3 regions of the Terribacillus sp. AE2B 122 genome follow, and region 2 is predicted to be linked to each of the others. Evidence: riboswitches for the same ligand, from Rfam matches in the RefSeq annotation. Region 2 holds a riboswitch; each other region holds the start of a gene.

The links. Region 2 has a riboswitch for S-adenosylmethionine ahead of AE2B122_RS17320 (homoserine dehydrogenase). Riboswitches for the same ligand answer to the same signal wherever they lie in the genome.
Region 1: linked by a shared signal. The riboswitch ahead of AE2B122_RS05820 (MetQ/NlpA family ABC transporter substrate-binding protein) and the one ahead of AE2B122_RS17320 (homoserine dehydrogenase) in region 2 are both predicted to bind S-adenosylmethionine.
Region 3: linked by a shared signal. The riboswitch ahead of AE2B122_RS03520 (Na+/H+ antiporter NhaC family protein) and the one ahead of AE2B122_RS17320 (homoserine dehydrogenase) in region 2 are both predicted to bind S-adenosylmethionine.

Annotation. Positions count from the first base shown of each region.
Region 1 covers NZ_LR700943.1:101,398-106,855, reverse strand. The annotation lists gene AE2B122_RS05840 (DUF47 domain-containing protein) at 1-60, shown strand, start outside; gene AE2B122_RS05835 (inorganic phosphate transporter) at 71-1,069, shown strand; gene AE2B122_RS05830 (methionine ABC transporter permease) at 1,113-1,775, opposite strand; gene AE2B122_RS05825 (methionine ABC transporter ATP-binding protein) at 1,772-2,785, opposite strand; gene AE2B122_RS05820 (MetQ/NlpA family ABC transporter substrate-binding protein) at 2,798-3,607, opposite strand; SAM riboswitch class I at 3,702-3,809, opposite strand; gene AE2B122_RS05815 (MerR family transcriptional regulator) at 4,307-4,633, opposite strand; gene AE2B122_RS05810 (hypothetical protein) at 4,830-4,970, shown strand; gene AE2B122_RS05805 (glycerophosphodiester phosphodiesterase family protein) at 5,009-5,458, opposite strand, start outside.
Region 2 covers NZ_LR700950.1:70,036-75,271, reverse strand. The annotation lists gene AE2B122_RS17325 (NADPH-dependent FMN reductase) at 1-237, opposite strand, end outside; gene AE2B122_RS17320 (homoserine dehydrogenase) at 256-1,383, opposite strand; SAM riboswitch class I at 1,468-1,564, opposite strand; gene AE2B122_RS17315 (ThiF family adenylyltransferase) at 1,636-2,646, opposite strand; gene AE2B122_RS17310 (thiazole synthase) at 2,646-3,410, opposite strand; gene thiS (sulfur carrier protein ThiS) at 3,414-3,617, opposite strand; gene thiO (glycine oxidase ThiO) at 3,614-4,732, opposite strand; gene AE2B122_RS17295 (thiamine phosphate synthase) at 4,716-5,236, opposite strand, start outside.
Region 3 covers NZ_LR700942.1:683,734-689,191, reverse strand. The annotation lists gene AE2B122_RS03540 (AraC family transcriptional regulator) at 1-901, shown strand, start outside; gene AE2B122_RS03535 (SDR family NAD(P)-dependent oxidoreductase) at 921-1,715, shown strand; gene AE2B122_RS03530 (sugar O-acetyltransferase) at 1,833-2,444, opposite strand; gene AE2B122_RS03525 (sugar MFS transporter) at 2,539-3,738, opposite strand; SAM riboswitch class I at 4,146-4,254, shown strand; gene AE2B122_RS03520 (Na+/H+ antiporter NhaC family protein) at 4,341-5,458, shown strand, end outside.

The sequences.
Region 1 (5,458 bases), on a different contig from region 2:
GCAGACAGCTGCCAATCTGTTGCGAACAATCTTGAGACAATCATCATGAAGAATTCGTGAGGCGTAAACAATGGATGTTTTATTAGTATTAACTATTCTAACTGTCATTTTCGCTCTTGCATTCGACTTCATCAACGGATTTCATGATACTGCCAATGCTATCGCAACATCTGTTTCGACAAAAGCCTTGAAACCAAGACATGCTATTATCATGGCTGCAGTCATGAACTTCGTTGGTGCCATGACTTTTACTGGAGTTGCTAAAACAATCACTAGTGATATCGCAAATCCTAACGACATTGTCAACGGCTCTGTCGTTATCCTAGCTGCCTTGATTGCAGGAATTGCATGGAACTTGATTACATGGTATTACGGAATCCCGAGCAGTTCTTCCCATGCCATCATTGGTTCTCTTGCAGGTGCAGTCATTGCGTCAAGCGGATTTGCTATTCTTAATTTAGACGGATTCCTAAAGATCTTGCAAGCATTGATCATTTCTCCGATTTTGGCTTTTGTTGTAGGTTTCATATTATATAACATCATCAAGCTAATTTTCCGGGAAAAGAACTTACCGAAGACGAACAAGAATTTCCGTCGGGTACAGATTTTTACTGCGGCACTGCAATCATTCACCCATGGTACGAATGACGCCCAAAAAGCAATGGGAATCATCACGATGGCGTTAATTACAGCAGGTCTGCATACAACATCTGATATTCCATTCTGGGTTCAAGCTGCCTGTGCGACTGCTATGGGACTTGGTACTTCAATAGGTGGCTGGAAAATCATCAAAACTGTTGGCGGTAAGATCATGAAGATCCGTCCAGTGAACGGCGTTGCAGCTGATTTGACTGGAGCCTTCATCATTTTCGGTGCCACTTTTATTCACTTGCCAGTAAGTACAACGCACGTTATTTCTTCCTCTATCATGGGGGTTGGTGCAGCTCACCGACGTAAAGGTGTTAACTGGGGTACTGCGAAACGCATGATCATCACGTGGTTCATTACACTGCCGATTACAGCTTGTCTGGGTGGTCTGATTTATTACATCTTGAACATTTTCTTTTAAATATAACGAAAAGCACGCTTGGAATTAACCAAGCGTGCTTTTTTTAATCTTTTCGCAAGCGTCTTGCTAACACATTTCCGAATGTCTGCATTGCCTGTACAAGTATGATCAGGATGATGATAACGACATACATAACGACAGGCTCGAAACGCAAATGTCCATATTGATATGCCAAATCTCCAAGACCGCCAGCTCCGACAAGACCCGCCATTGCTGTGGCTCCAATCAAACCGATTGTCGCAATCGTCAAACCAAGGATCATCGTTGATCTGGCTTCTCTTATGATAACGCTCCAAATAATTTTAGTTGTGGAAATTCCCATCGATTCATAAGCCTCGATGACTCCTTTATTCACTTCAAGTAATGCTGACTCCATTAAACGCGCAATATAAGGCGCTGTATAGACAACAAGCGGAAGGATAACTCCTTCAACACCTATTGTAGTTCCGACCAAGGCTCTTGTCAGAGGCAATAGCAAGAACAAAAGGATGATGAAAGGAATAGATCGGATAACATTGATGATTGTATTCACTATTGAATAAAATACCCGGTTCTCTGCTTGTCCGCCTTTTCTTGTCATGACCAGTAAAATACCTAATGGCAATCCAATCAGGATTGAAATAGCTAAAGAAATACCTGTCATTAGCAGTGTCTGCCAAAATGCCTCGGTGATGTCAGTGCCCCATTCTGTCCAGAACTCAATCATGACGCCACCTCCTCAACCGTTACGTGCTGCGACTCCAAGTACGATATTGCTTTCTCCACTTCTGCTGGATCTCCTTGCAAATGGATAAGCAATTTACCAACGGAGCTAGCTTTCAGCTGATCGATTCCGCCCGCCAGTATACTTGGAACAACTTCAAATTTCTTTGTAATCGCTGCAAGAAACGGCTCATTCGAAGCTTCTCCGATAAACGTCAGTGAAACGAGACGCCCTGTAGCAGAAAGTCCTTTCTTCACGCTGTCCGGAACTTGGAAATTTGCATCATCAAAGACAAACTTCCGTGTCTGCGGATGTTGCGGTTTGGTGAAGACATCGATAACGGATCCTTCTTCCACCAGTTCTCCATGGTGCATAACACCAACACGATCGCAAATACGCTGGATGACATCCAGTTCATGTGTAATCAGGAAGATAGTGATGCCAAGTTCCTTGTTCACTCTGAGCAGCAGTTCAAGAATGGAAGACGTCGTATTCGGGTCCAAAGCACTTGTTGCTTCATCACTTAACAGCACTTCAGGTTCTTGAGCAAGTGCCCTTGCGATAGCTACCCGCTGTTTCTGACCACCTGATAATTGGGCCGGATAGACATTTTTCTTTTCTTCCAGACCTACAATCTTCAGATATTTATCAACACGTTCTTTAATTTCATGCTTCGGCACTTTACTAAGCTTCAGCGGTCTAGCAATGTTCTCATAAACTGTTGCTGTCGACAGCAAATTAAAATGCTGGAATATCATACCGATTTTCCCTCTTGCTTTACGAAGCTGCCATTTTTTAAGCTTAGTAAGATCTACACCGTCGATGAATACTTCGCCTTCAGTGGGACGCTCCAGTAAATTGGCACAGCGGATCAGGGTACTTTTCCCTGCTCCGCTGAATCCGATTACGCCATAGATTTCACCTTTATTTATTTTCAAGGAGACGTCTTTCAACGCCTCCACTTTCTTCTTGCCCGTGGTAAAGGTCTTCGATACATTTTTCAGTTCAATCATATTGCTTCCCCCTTACCAGCTTGGAACAACGGATCCTTGGAATTCATCTTCCACAAACTGTTTTACTTCATCAGATTGATAGATTTCTTGAATCTTCTTCACAACTTCATCGTCCGTGTTCGCTGATCTTACAACAAAGTAGTTGGACCATGGGTTGTTTGCAGATTCCTCTGCAAAGATAGCATCATCATTGATATTCAAATCAGCACCCATTGCAAAGTTCGTGTTGATTGCCGCTGCTGCTACTTCCGGAAGCTGAGCTGGCAGCTGAGAAGCATCCAATTCAACGATTTCCAGATTCAGTGGATTTTCAACGACATCTTTAGCCGTTGCAGAGTTCTCTGCTTCTGGATCTACTTTCAATACTCCTGCTGTCTCAAAGAGTTTCAACGCACGATATTCGTTGGCAGGATCATTCGGTACAGCGATTTTGTCGCCTTCTTTCAATTCGGAAATATCCGAAATCTTATCTGTATAGATACCCATTGGGAACGTAAGTGTCTTAAATACTTCTTTTAGTTCATATCCTTGATTCTTTACTTGATCTTCTAGAAAAGGAAGTGTTTGATAGCTGTTCGCATCCAGGCTTCCATCATCTAACGCACTGTTTGGTGTATTATAATCATTGAATGTTTTGATTTCTACATCGATACCTTCATCGGCTGCTAGTTCTTTCACTTTTTCCATCACTTGCTCATGAGGTCCGCCGCTGACGCCGACCAATATTTTGTCATTTGCTAGTGCAGCAGATTTATCATTGCCGCATGCCGCTAAGAATAATGCTAATAATCCGATAAGTCCAAAGCTTAAGATTTTTTTCATGTTGCTCTCCCCTTTTTTCTTCGCTGTCATCAACTACAATAAAAAAGCGCCTCTCTAGATTAAGAGAGGCGCATGGTATTCGTATGCACTAATTCTCTTATCTCTCAGTACGGCTTTCACCGTCTGCAGGAATTAGCACCTAGATCATTGATCTGGTTGCCGGGCTTCATAGGACCTGTTCCTCCACCGCTCTTGATAAGAATTTCATTATACTTTTGTTGTTGATCTGTTTGTTACTTTACCTTCCAATCTAGTTATTGTCAATATAATTTTAAAATTTATAGAAAAATCAATCTGTTTTTTTGTATTAGGATAGCAGGAGAGTATGCAGTCATTTGACTCAGCCGAAGAATACGAGAATATACGACCACAGACCTTTAAAACAAGCGATTGATCAAGCGGCAAAAATCAACAGAAGTTTACATCTATCCTTTGTTACCCCCTTAGATAACGCTTCCTCCCAAGTGAATTATGGCGATTTCAACGGATTTTTAAATCTATATATGTAATCTGAACATTTTACTTGGAGTATACTATTTCTCATTAAAAATTATTTAAAACTGGTTTAAATCACAGCATGCTTGAGAACTATGAATGATTTTAAAGACCGCAAATTATAATTTTTAACACAATAAAAAGCCGGATGAAAACATCCGGCTTTCCTGTGTACAAGGCCTCCCAACACATACGTACACACACTTACTCTCTCTGTATACCAAAGCGGGCATTGATTTGCCCACGCAGCATTTGCTGGCGGCTCTCTCTTTCCGCTTCCTTCCTTTTGTCTCTCAGCATCTGCTGACGGATTTCGAAGGTTTGCACACCCTCTTCCCTTTTGTTGGCGATCTCGATCAATTGCTCTACATCCGAAAAAGAGTACTTGCGATTTCCCTTCGCTGAACGTTCAGGAAAAATGAGCTTGCGTTCCTCGTAATAACGAATTTTACGTTCAGTCAGACCAGTCAGTTCACTCACAATTCCTATTGTGATCACTTTCCTGTTCTTGTAAGAAGGCTCATTACTCATCTGTTCACCTCATCACCATGTGCTGTTACTACACATTATACCGTATTTATCCAATCATCCTAGTGTTGTGTGAGGAAACCTAACAAACAACAAAATAGTTCGTCAGCATCGCTTACATGTTTAATGCAAAGTAATTCGGCTATAAGTATACTGAACGTAACAGTAAATAGGAAACACTGAAAGGAGCGTCAAGCACGTGGCACATGATCAGGAAGCCCTTGATTTAGCCCAACAGATTGTAGAACTCGACCTGAAGCGCGATGAGTACTGGGAGGATCTTGCAGCCCTTGCAGGAGACAGAGCATTCGAACTGCTTCGACTCGTTCAGAATAGATGACATGAAAAAAGGAGACCTGCGAAATAGGTCTCCTTTTTTTATTTCACGTAATTTGGATAGTCTGTAATGATACCATCGACACCTGCTCGAATTAAGGGTTGTACTTCGCCAGGAGCCCGAATTGTCCAAGGCATAATCCGCATGCCACGTGTATGAATCCTGCCAACCAACGTATCATCCTGCGTAACATTAGTGAAATGCGTATTCACATAGTCTGCATACGTAGATATTTTATCAAGTTTACGATTTGTAAGGTCTGCACTTCTTGACGTTAGTACACCAAGCGGAACTTGCGGCAACAGCTGCGACAGATATGCAACAGATCCGAAGTTAAAAGATTGCAGAATCACTTCTTCATAAAGAACATTAGCTAATTTATATCTTTCCAGCAGCTCAGCTACTGCTTCCTCTATTCCATCGTAAAGCTCTGGTGACTTTAATTCGATAAGGAATTTTGTTTTTCCTTTATACCTTCTGATTATATCTTC
Region 2 (5,236 bases):
GCCATGGTATTCAGGTGAACCGACCACAAGTCCCTCTGCCGAACTGATTCGTTCCCGCAGCCAATCAGCTGCTGCTCCAGCCGGCCGGACCGGGTGAAAAAGCGGCAGATCTAATTCCCCTATATTGATTATATCGGTCTCATATCTGGCCTTTTGCAACAGCGTCTGTACTTCTTCTAACAACTTCCTCGTTGTAGATGCAGGATTCAAGCTTCCGTTTAGAAATACGATTGTCATCCGAACTCTCCTCCTGTATTAAGCTTCTGCTTTAGCCGGTTTTCTAGCGGCAACTCTATAATAATGGCTATCAGATTCAACGTTTTCTCCGTGCAGAAGAATGGTCTCACCAGACGGCAAGTGAACGAAAGGAACTGCCTCGCGCTTCTCCGTGAATTTGATTACCCGCTTTACTTCTATTTCCTTCCGCTGGTGGACAAGATTCGCCAAGTCCTCAACGATGGCGCTTGCAGTCGGCAATGCCCCAGCACCTGGCCCTTGAAGCTTCAGCTTGCCAACTAGGTCACCTTCCACACATACAGCATTATCTACTCCATCCACGCTGTACAAAGGATGTGCAGCAGATAAAATGACTGGTTCGACAGATGCAGTCACTTCTCCGCCCGCATTTTCAAGCGTAGCAACATGTTTGATTTTCCAACCTTGTTCTCCAGCAGCTTGGATATCCTGTGAGGAAACTGAGCGGATTCCCTTTCGTGTAACTTTCTCCCAGTCCGGCTGAGCCTCGAACAACAAATCACTTAACACCATCAGTTTATAAAACGCGTCCCAGCCATCAACGTCATTGGCGGGATCAGCTTCTGCAAATCCTGCTTCCTGCGCAAGCTGCAGCGCTTCCTCAAACGGTAGTCCCTTATCGGACATTTCCGTCAGAATAAAATTGGATGTGCCATTCAAAATTGCCTCTACTTTAACGACATGGTTGATATGCAGAAGCTGTTTCAGCGTCCCAATCACCGGCACGCCACCTGCGACTGCAGCTTCATATTCCAGCCGCACGCCTTTCTTCTTAGCCAAGCGTTTGAGCTCTGCACCCCGGGAAGCAATCAGTTCTTTATTTGCCGTGATGATATGACAGCCATGATGGATCGCTTCAGTCAGGTAGCTGAAGGCTGGCTCAATGCCGACACTTGCTTCGATGATTACATCGAGGTCAGATATTGAGAAGAGCTCCGCTGCATCGTCTGTCAGCAATGCGTCCGTTACTTGCTGTTCATACTTCTGCTTCTCCCGCACCAAGACACCTGCCACTTGTACTTCCTTACCAAAAATCGCCTGCAGATTCGCTTGATGGGAGCGGATCGTCCTCCCTACAGCACTTCCTACTGTGCCATATCCAATCAACCCTATCTTCACTGCTGTCATCTGTTTTGCCTCCTTAAATGATTTTCTGCATAAAAAAAAGCCTCCCTGAGAGGACAGGGAGACGAATGTACCGTACTGTGTCTTCTCTCATCTACAGGAATTAGCACCTATACAAGTTAAAGTTACACTTGCAGGTTGCCGGGCATCATCGGGCCAGTCCCTCCGCCGCTCTTGATAAGAGTTTTGTATTCATTTGTTATGAAGGAGTTTAGCATGAATAATATATAGAGTCAACTGAAAATTCAAACAACATTATCCGACAAGACTCTCATAAAGGGAACGCGCTCGGCTTATATCGGCCACACCATGAATGATTGCCCTGCCATCAGAAAATAACACAATTCGATGACCCTTGTATTGAAAAGCAAGCAAGTATTCATTGGCAGTGACCTGGTCGAGTGCATTTGCCCATTCTTCTGATAAAGCTGGCAAATCCAGTGATTTATTGGCGCTAGGCCGGATATGGACAGCCTCCCTGCCGCAAAGAACATCAAGCCTCGTCCGGGAGGAACCATTCAAAAAAGGCAATTCTGCATTTGTGCCGCAACTGGAACAGCTTGAATTGCGAAGGCTATTTACGTCCACCTTCGTATAATCACCTGTCCATATATCAAACGCACACAGTTCTGCCTTTACTTCCTGACCGCATAAGATTCGCAATGCTTGTGTGACTTGCATCGCTGCCACCCATTGGACAATCGGACTGATGATTCCCGCTGTATCACAAGTTTCGCTTTGCTGTGGAAGCTGTTCCAGAAGACAGTGAAGACATGGAGTATCTTTATCTACAAGCACTGGGTATGTTATCCCATAGCTGCCTACACACGCTCCATATAAGTAAGGAATACTACGCTTCAATGCTGCATCATTGACAATTAAACGTGTCTCGAAATTATCTGTAGCATCCACAATTACATCCGCACCTTCAATCAGATGCTCGATATTATGGTGGTCAACATTTTCGATCACTGTATGCAATGTCACTTGATGATTGATTGCCTGTAATCGCTCCCTTGCTGCAAAAGCTTTCGGCAAATAGGAAGCAGCATCTTGCTCGGTATACAGCTGCTGACGCTGAAGATTATGAAATTCAACATAATCCCGATCAATAAGCACCAATTCTCCGATACCTGCACGTACTAGCATCTCTGCGGAAGCAGAGCCTAATGCCCCCATCCCTATTAAGACAATTTTACTGTTTTCTACCTGCGCCTGCCCATCCTTGCCGATGAACAGCTCCTGTTTCTGATAACGATCCTTCATCAGGTAATCAAACCTTCATTCGGGCTGCTTGCCACTGCATAATCTTTTTCGGGAATTCTTCCTGCTTCGAACCCTAATCGGCCTGCCTCAATGGCTAGCTTCATTGCATGTGCCATACGAACAGGGTCAGCAGCACCGGACACAGCTGTATTCAACAAGACACCATCAGCCCCAAGTTCCATTGCATAGGCAGCATCTTTAGGTGAACCAATACCAGCATCGACAATGACTGGTACACTGCTCTGTTCAATGATTATACGCAGGTTAAAAGGATTGATGATTCCTTTCCCTGACCCAATTGGCGATGCACCCGGCATGATCGCATGCACTCCCAGATCGACGAGTCGCTTAGCTAATACAACATCATCTGACGTGTAAGGCAGAACAATGAAGCCTTCATCCAACAGCATTTCTGAAGCCCGCAAAGTCTCGACTGGATCTGGAAGCAACGTCCTATCACAGCCGATCACTTCCACTTTCACCATATCGCATAACCCGGAAGCTTTGGCTAGTTTGGCTATACGGACAGCCTCCTCTGCCGTCTTTGCCCCTGCTGTATTTGGCATTAAAGAGTACTTTTCCAAATCCAGCTGTTCCAGAAAATTAGGCTGAGATGGCTCAAATATATCCATCCGCCTCACAGCAAATGTCAGTATCTCTGCCTTCGAAATATTGACTGCCTCTTCCTGCACCTCAAATGACGGGTATTTGCCTGTTCCTAATAATAAACGGGAAGTAAAAGTCTTATCTGCAATCTGTAACATCCTTCATCCTCCTCCTACAAAATGAATCAGCTCAACTTTATCACCATTTCTAATCGACTGTTCTGCATATGCAGTCTTGTTAATGATCTCTTTATTCAGTTCGACAATCACAATTCTTTTTTCCAGGGAAAGTGATGCCAGCAGCTGAGCTATAGTCTTGATATCAGCGGATAATTCCTGCTGCCTGCCATTCAGCTGAATGTTCACATTAACACCTCCTCGCCAGTGTTCAATCTGTCGACACGAAATGCTTCCTTCCATTCTTCCGGAACCTCATTGTTGCCTATCAAATCACAAATCATCTTACCCGTAGCTGGAGCAAGCAGAATTCCATTGCGCTGATGTCCAGCAGCAATATACAAGCCCTTCATTTCCGGATGTTCACCAATTAGCGGCTTGCCATCTGATGTCTGAGGTCTGAGACCTGCCCAGCTTCTGCGAAACGGCATCTTATCCACATTCGGCAGCATCTTCCTCGCTTTCTCCATGACAGTCTGTAATCCGCCAAGTGTGGGTTCGGTACTCCAATCATTCTTGACCTTGGTTGCACCTATGATCAGTTCGTTGTTGTTCCGCGGGACAATATAATGCTGATCATGGAATAAACTGCATGTAAGAGGAGTTTGTGTATTCGTAACAGCAATGCACTCACCCTTCACTGGAAAAATCCGCATTCCTAATCCTGAACGCTGGAGCAGAGCATTACTCCAAACCCCGCTGGCAATCACCACACGATCAGCCTGCCATTCCCCCTTGGAAGTCCGTAACCGATAACGACCGGATTCCTTCACAATCTCATCGACCCGGGTATACGTATTAGTTTGGGCACCTAGCATACGTGCGGCTGTATGGAATCCTCTGCAGGCAATTGCAGGTGTGACATGCACATCTTCTGCCATATGAACAGCACCTGAAACTGATTCTGACAATCCGGGTACTTTCTTTAACGCAGTTGCACGATCCAGCCATGTTACACCTTCCAACGAAGCTAACGGAGACATTATTGTTTCTCCTTCTGTATAAACAAGCTGTAATAAACCACCTGTACGACGTTCCATATCTATCCCTGTCAGGGAGCGAATATCCGCTTCCGCTTGTTCATAAAGCCTTTGGCTAGTACGGGCAAAGGGATAAAGTGAAGCACCGAATTCCTTATACTCAGAATGGGCGCCTAACATACCAGCTGCAGCTTGCGTCGAGCCTGATCCCACTTGGCCCGCTTCCAGCAAATCAACTTGATGGCCCGCCTTTGCTAAATAATAAGCGATTGCGCTGCCGATGATACCTCCTCCAACAATTGCTACTTCACTGAATCTCTTCAAGACGCAGACACTCCTCCCTTAAATTCTTCACGGCATCAAGCGGATCTTTCTCTGAAAAGATACCACTCATAACAGCAACCCCATCTAAATCAAGCGCTTTCAAATAGACTAATCGTTCTACATCGATTCCTCCTATTCCATACAAGGGAGTTCGGATGTTCTGACGAATATATCCTAAATTGGATAAAGGCTGCGGGGATTTCCCTTTCTTACTGGCTGTTGGAAAACAATGCCCGTATAGCGCGTATACAACTCCGGCTGCCTCCGCCTGTACTGCTTCTTCAAGTGAATGAACAGGAGCACCAATCCGCAAATCAGGATACAGCTTTTTCAATTCTTCCAGCGGAAGACCATGACCCGGTATATGCACTTGCCTCAAGCCAAGCAACGAAGCTGTGTCCACTCGGTCATTAAGCCAAAGCTTGTTTGCTGGCAGCCCTTCCGCCAAAAGCTCCTTACAGAGTTGGTACACTTCACCAGCAGACTTTCGTTTCTCCCTGATCT
Region 3 (5,458 bases), on a different contig from region 2:
TACCGTCATAACTGAATCAGAGGTTACTACAGAGCAATATATCAGAATATGGCAAGCTTTTTCTAACATTATTGATAACACAGGCGCTGGAATGCTTATGCTTCCAACAGCAATTGAAACTGCTCAATATCCATCACCTGTACTGGCAGCATATCATGCCCGTGACTATAGGGATGCTTTAAACAGAATGGCTCGTTACAAAAAAATGTGTCCTCCAGAAAATATTCAAATTGTAGAAAAAGGTACCCAATGCACGATTGAAGTCACTTGGAAGAATGCTGATCTGCCTGTACCGCCAGTGCTAATTGGAACGTTACTTGTGTTTTTACTAGAACTTGGACGCCGCGGCACTGGTTTGCCTATAAAAGCAACTTCAGTAGAACTTACACATTCAATGAATCAACTACTAGAACTTGAAGATTACTTTGGTTGTCCTGTTAAAGTCAACGCTGAACGTAACCGATTGACATTGAACAGAGAGGATCTTGATCGTCCATTTATTTCTTACAATGATGAATTGCTGGAGATTTTAACTCCAGTATTGGATCAAACATTAGAAAGATACAGGAACAGTCCCTCTATAAAAGAGATAGTAAAGTGGATTTTAAAACGCAGTTTAACTAAGGAAAATCTAGACTTACAAGATATTGCAAGTGAACTTGGTATGAGCGGACGTACCTTGCAACGCCGGCTGACTGATGAACAAACTAGCTTTAAAACGCTATTAATGGAAGTACGTCATGAACAGGCAAGAGAATACTTAGCGAACTCAACTTTAGATCTTAAAGAAGTAGCTTTCCTTCTAGGTTATAAAGATCAAAGCTCATTCTATCGTGCCTTTCGTTTCTGGGAAGGGAATACCCCATTGAATTGGCGGGCTGAAAATAACATTAATAAATAATATCAAAGGAGAAAACAAGATGGAAATGGCATTAAATAATAAAACTGCTTTAGTTACTGGTTCTACAAAGGGAATAGGGAAAGCAATTGCTTTAGAACTAGCTAAAGAAGGGGTTAACGTCCTTATAAATGGGCGGAATAATGAAGATGTAGAAGAAATTGTTAAGGGAATCAAGACAGCTTATCCAGCTACTACGCCGCTAAATGCTGCAGCTGACATTGTTGATATTCAACAAAGGAAAGCATTATTAGAGAAATTCCCGGATGTAGATATCTTAATTAACAACATGGGCATCTATGAAATAATGCAATATGAAGAAATCACCGATGACATATGGGAGAAATACTTCCGTACCAACGTCTTGGCGGCAAATGGCTTATCCAAATATTATTTACCGAAAATGTTAGAAAATAATGATGGCCGTATTATCTTTATTGCGAGTGAAGAAGCAGTAATGCCTTCTGGGCTAATGCCTCAATATGGTATGACAAAATCCATGCTCTTGTCTTTATCAAAGAGTTTGTCCATTTTAACAAAAGGATCTGAAGTTACGATTAATACAATTATGCCAGGACCCACTCTGTCTGAAAATGTTCAACAAATTATTGAGGGATTATACACTGATGAAGACATGACATTTGCAGAAAAAGAAGAACATTTTATGATCAATAATCAACCTCAATCTGACATACAGCGATTTATTAGACCAATCGAGATAGGAAGACTTGCTGTATTCTTATGTAGTCCTTATGCTTCAGCGTTTAAAGGGTCCCCAATCCGAATGGATGGAGGGATGATTCCAACGATTTATTAAAGATTTGTCTCGCGCCTTTTTTCAGGTCAAACACTTCTTAAGACGTTTTCATTGAAGTATAGGACTGTTCAAGCTTATAAAGAGAAGCCACACCTGAAGTAAAGTGTGGCTTCTTAATTATTTCTCCACTATCCTTAGATTCTTGAAATAAAATTCTTTGTCATAGTCATTAATTTCTCTGAGTACTCGACAAGGATTTCCTACAGCTACAACATTGGAAGGGATGTCCTTCGTAACTATACTACCAGCTCCAATGACTGTATTGTCTCCTACAGAAACACCTGGAAGAAGTATGGCACCAGCACCTATCCAACAGTTTCTTCCTATAGTTACAGGTACATTAAATTGATACGCTTTTTCGCGCAGTTCGGGTAGGATAGGGTGCCCGGCTGCTGCGATCGTTACATTAGGGCCTATCATAGTATAATCATCAATGTAAATATGAGTATCATCAACTAAAGTTAAATTGAAGTTCGCGTAAACATTCTTTCCAAAGTGAACATGATTGCCGCCCCAATTTGCGTGAAGTGGAGGCTCGATATAGCAATCTTCCCCAATGTCAGCGAACATCTCTTTGAGTAAAGCTTCTCTTTTTTTCAATTCGCTTGGACGTGTTTGATTAAAGTCGTACAGTCGTTCTAGGCATAAGTTTTGGTGTTCTGCTAACTCTTTATCTCCTGGCAGATACATGCTGCTATTGTGCAGGCTATCTTTAATACTCTTAACCATATGTAAAAAACCTCATTCCTTAATATAGATAGATTATAATATCAGACAACTTAAATAAGTATGTTCTGCCATTTCAGGAAATTCAAGATGGTAGTCATTGACTCAGTCGTTTAGGCTCAACACCAGTTTTGTTTGAGCGTATTAAAATCAATCGACAGAACATTATTCCGGCTACACAAGCTAAAAGAAAATAAGGGAATATTAAAAAGGAAATAGTCGCTAGCGACTGTCCTAATAAGGGTGCAACAAGAGTAGCTCCTGTGTAAGCAAAGGCCATTTGAATCCCCATCGCTGCTTGAGAATTATGTTTACCAAAATAAACAGGAGTTTGGTGCAACATGGAAGGATAGATTGGTGCAAGACCCATCCCTATAATTATAAATGATAATAGTGTAAAAATGATTGGTAATGGAAGTAACATAATCAATAAACCAGAAACAGTCAAAGTACAACCTATCTGAATCAAAGATTCATTGTTAATGCGGATTGAAAGAAATCCACTTAACATACGGCCAGCCGTCATACCAAGAAAGTATAAGGAGATCCAGCCAGCGGCATTTTCGGGTGGAATACCTTCTATTCTAACTAAATAACTAGAACCCCAAAGCATCATGCAGGCCTCAGTTGATGCTATCAAGAAAAATGATACCATTCCAAAGGCAGAACCTTTTCTCCTAAACGAGTTCAGCAATCCCATTTTGCTTTCTGAATTGATTTCTTTCGTATATTGAATTCTATTACTATCAGTATCTTCGTATTTTTTCCACTTTGAAAGTGAAAATAGTAGCAGCAGGACTAATGCAAACTGCAATATTGAAATGGTGAAATAACCACTTCTCCAAGAATTCCCCCAAAAAACCAATACGGATAAAATAACAGGACCGAGTAGGGCTCCAACTCCCCAGAAAGCATGTAACCAGTTCATATGTTTTGCTTCGTAGTGAGTAGCAACAAACCTGTTTAAAGCTGCATCCACTGCTCCGGCACCTAGACCTAGTGGTATGGCACATAATAATAGCCATATAAAAGAAGGTGAAAATGAGAAACCAAGCAGTGCAATAGCAGTCATAGCTATACTTATTATAACGATTTTACCAGTACCCAGAACTCTAATTAATCTATATGAAAACAGACTGGATATTATTGTTCCTATAGATATGATAATAGAAGCAATACCTGCATTCCCAATCGGAACGCCAAGGTCAGTGTTCATAAGCGGCCACGCAGACCCCAGTATAGAATCAGGTAATCCTAAGCTGATAAATGATAAGTAAATTAAAAAAATGAAGAACATTATATCCTCCTATTCATATAAAGGGAGCTTACATTGCAAATAAAGTTAGCAGTTTGCAATGCATATAAATCACGCTTCATAATTAATCGAAGCAATGCTGTGTTAAATGACTTACAAATCTAATCGCATAAACTTACTTAATTATATTTTTATTCAGCGATCTCCTGCTTCATTCATATTAAACATTCATGAAATTAGAAACGAAAAGTTTTTAAGGATGAAATAATCTTGAATTAGAAGCCGCTACAGCCAACAATTTTGAAAGAGCGTAAAAGAGGGATGTTCACGTGTAATTGTCTTTCTAATAAGGAGCTATAATGAAAGCATTATCGAGGATTTCTAAAACTATTGATAAAAGGTAAGGAGATGTGTATAATCCTACTTACTGTGAAAAAAATATTCTTTTCTTCTTATTTAGAGAGATGGAGGGACTGGCCCGAAGAAATCTCGGCAGCGGAGCTTATGTGATTAAGTTGCTGTGCCAAATCCAGCAAGCTGCGGCTTGATAGATAAGAAGAGTGTTTTATAGATATAAAGCCTCTTCTTATGGATTTAAGATGGGGCTTTATTTTTTGCCGTAAAACAAAATCAGAGGTGGAACAATGAAGAATGCAAATCCATGGGCTCTCATCCCATTTATTGTTTTTCTAGTTTTATTTATTGGATCAGGAATTATCACAGGAGATTTTTATAACTTTCCGGTCATAGTAGCAATCACAATAGCAGCGGGTGTAGCTTTGGCTATGAATCGAAGAGAATCTCTTACTAAAAAGGTTGATATTTTCTGCAAAGGTGCAGGTAATGCCAATGTCATGCTGATGGTGATTATTTTTATTTTAGCAGGAGCGTTTTCTGAAGTTGCCAAAGGCATGGGAGCAGTAGAGTCTGCTGTAAACCTCACTACATCAGTCGTTCCGCAAAACCTACTAGTTGTTGGCCTATTTGTCATTGCATGCTTTATTTCCTTGTCGATGGGGACATCGGTTGGATCAATTGTAGCACTAGCTCCAATTGGAGTTGGGATAAGTGATCAAACCAGTCTTTCGATGGCTTTGGTAATGGGAGCGATTGTTGGTGGTTCGATGTTCGGTGATAATCTATCCTTCATATCAGACACAACGATAACTGCCGTTCGTACGCAAGGCGCACAGATGAAAGATAAATTTAAAGTTAATTTTTGGATTGTGTTACCGGCAGCTATTGTTACGAGCATCATTTTAGGATTCCTTGCAATGGGTGAATCAGCTCAAGTAGATCATATAAGCTATAATTGGATAAAGATAGTTCCTTACGTTCTAGTTATAGTTTTTGCTTTAATCGGTATGAACGTCTTCCTCGTACTGGTTTTAGGAATTGTTCTCGCGGGAGCCGTTGGCTTGATAGATGGCAGCTACCATTTCATGAGCCTGATGCAACAGATTGGTGATGGAATGGCAGGTATGTATGAAATTGCCTTCCTTGCAATATTAATAGCTGGAATGGTAGAGATAATTAAGTTTAACGGAGGAATCGACTATATTCTGCACCTGGCAACGCGAAGAATTAAAACGAAAAAGGGTGCCGAATTTAGTATCGCCGGACTTGTGAGTCTAACTGATGTATCAACTGCTAATAACACGATTTCTATATTAATTACTGGTCCATTAGCTAAGAATATTGCAGATCAGTATGGGATAGAGCCGAGAAAATCAGCTAGTATATTAGATCTTTTCTCTTGCTC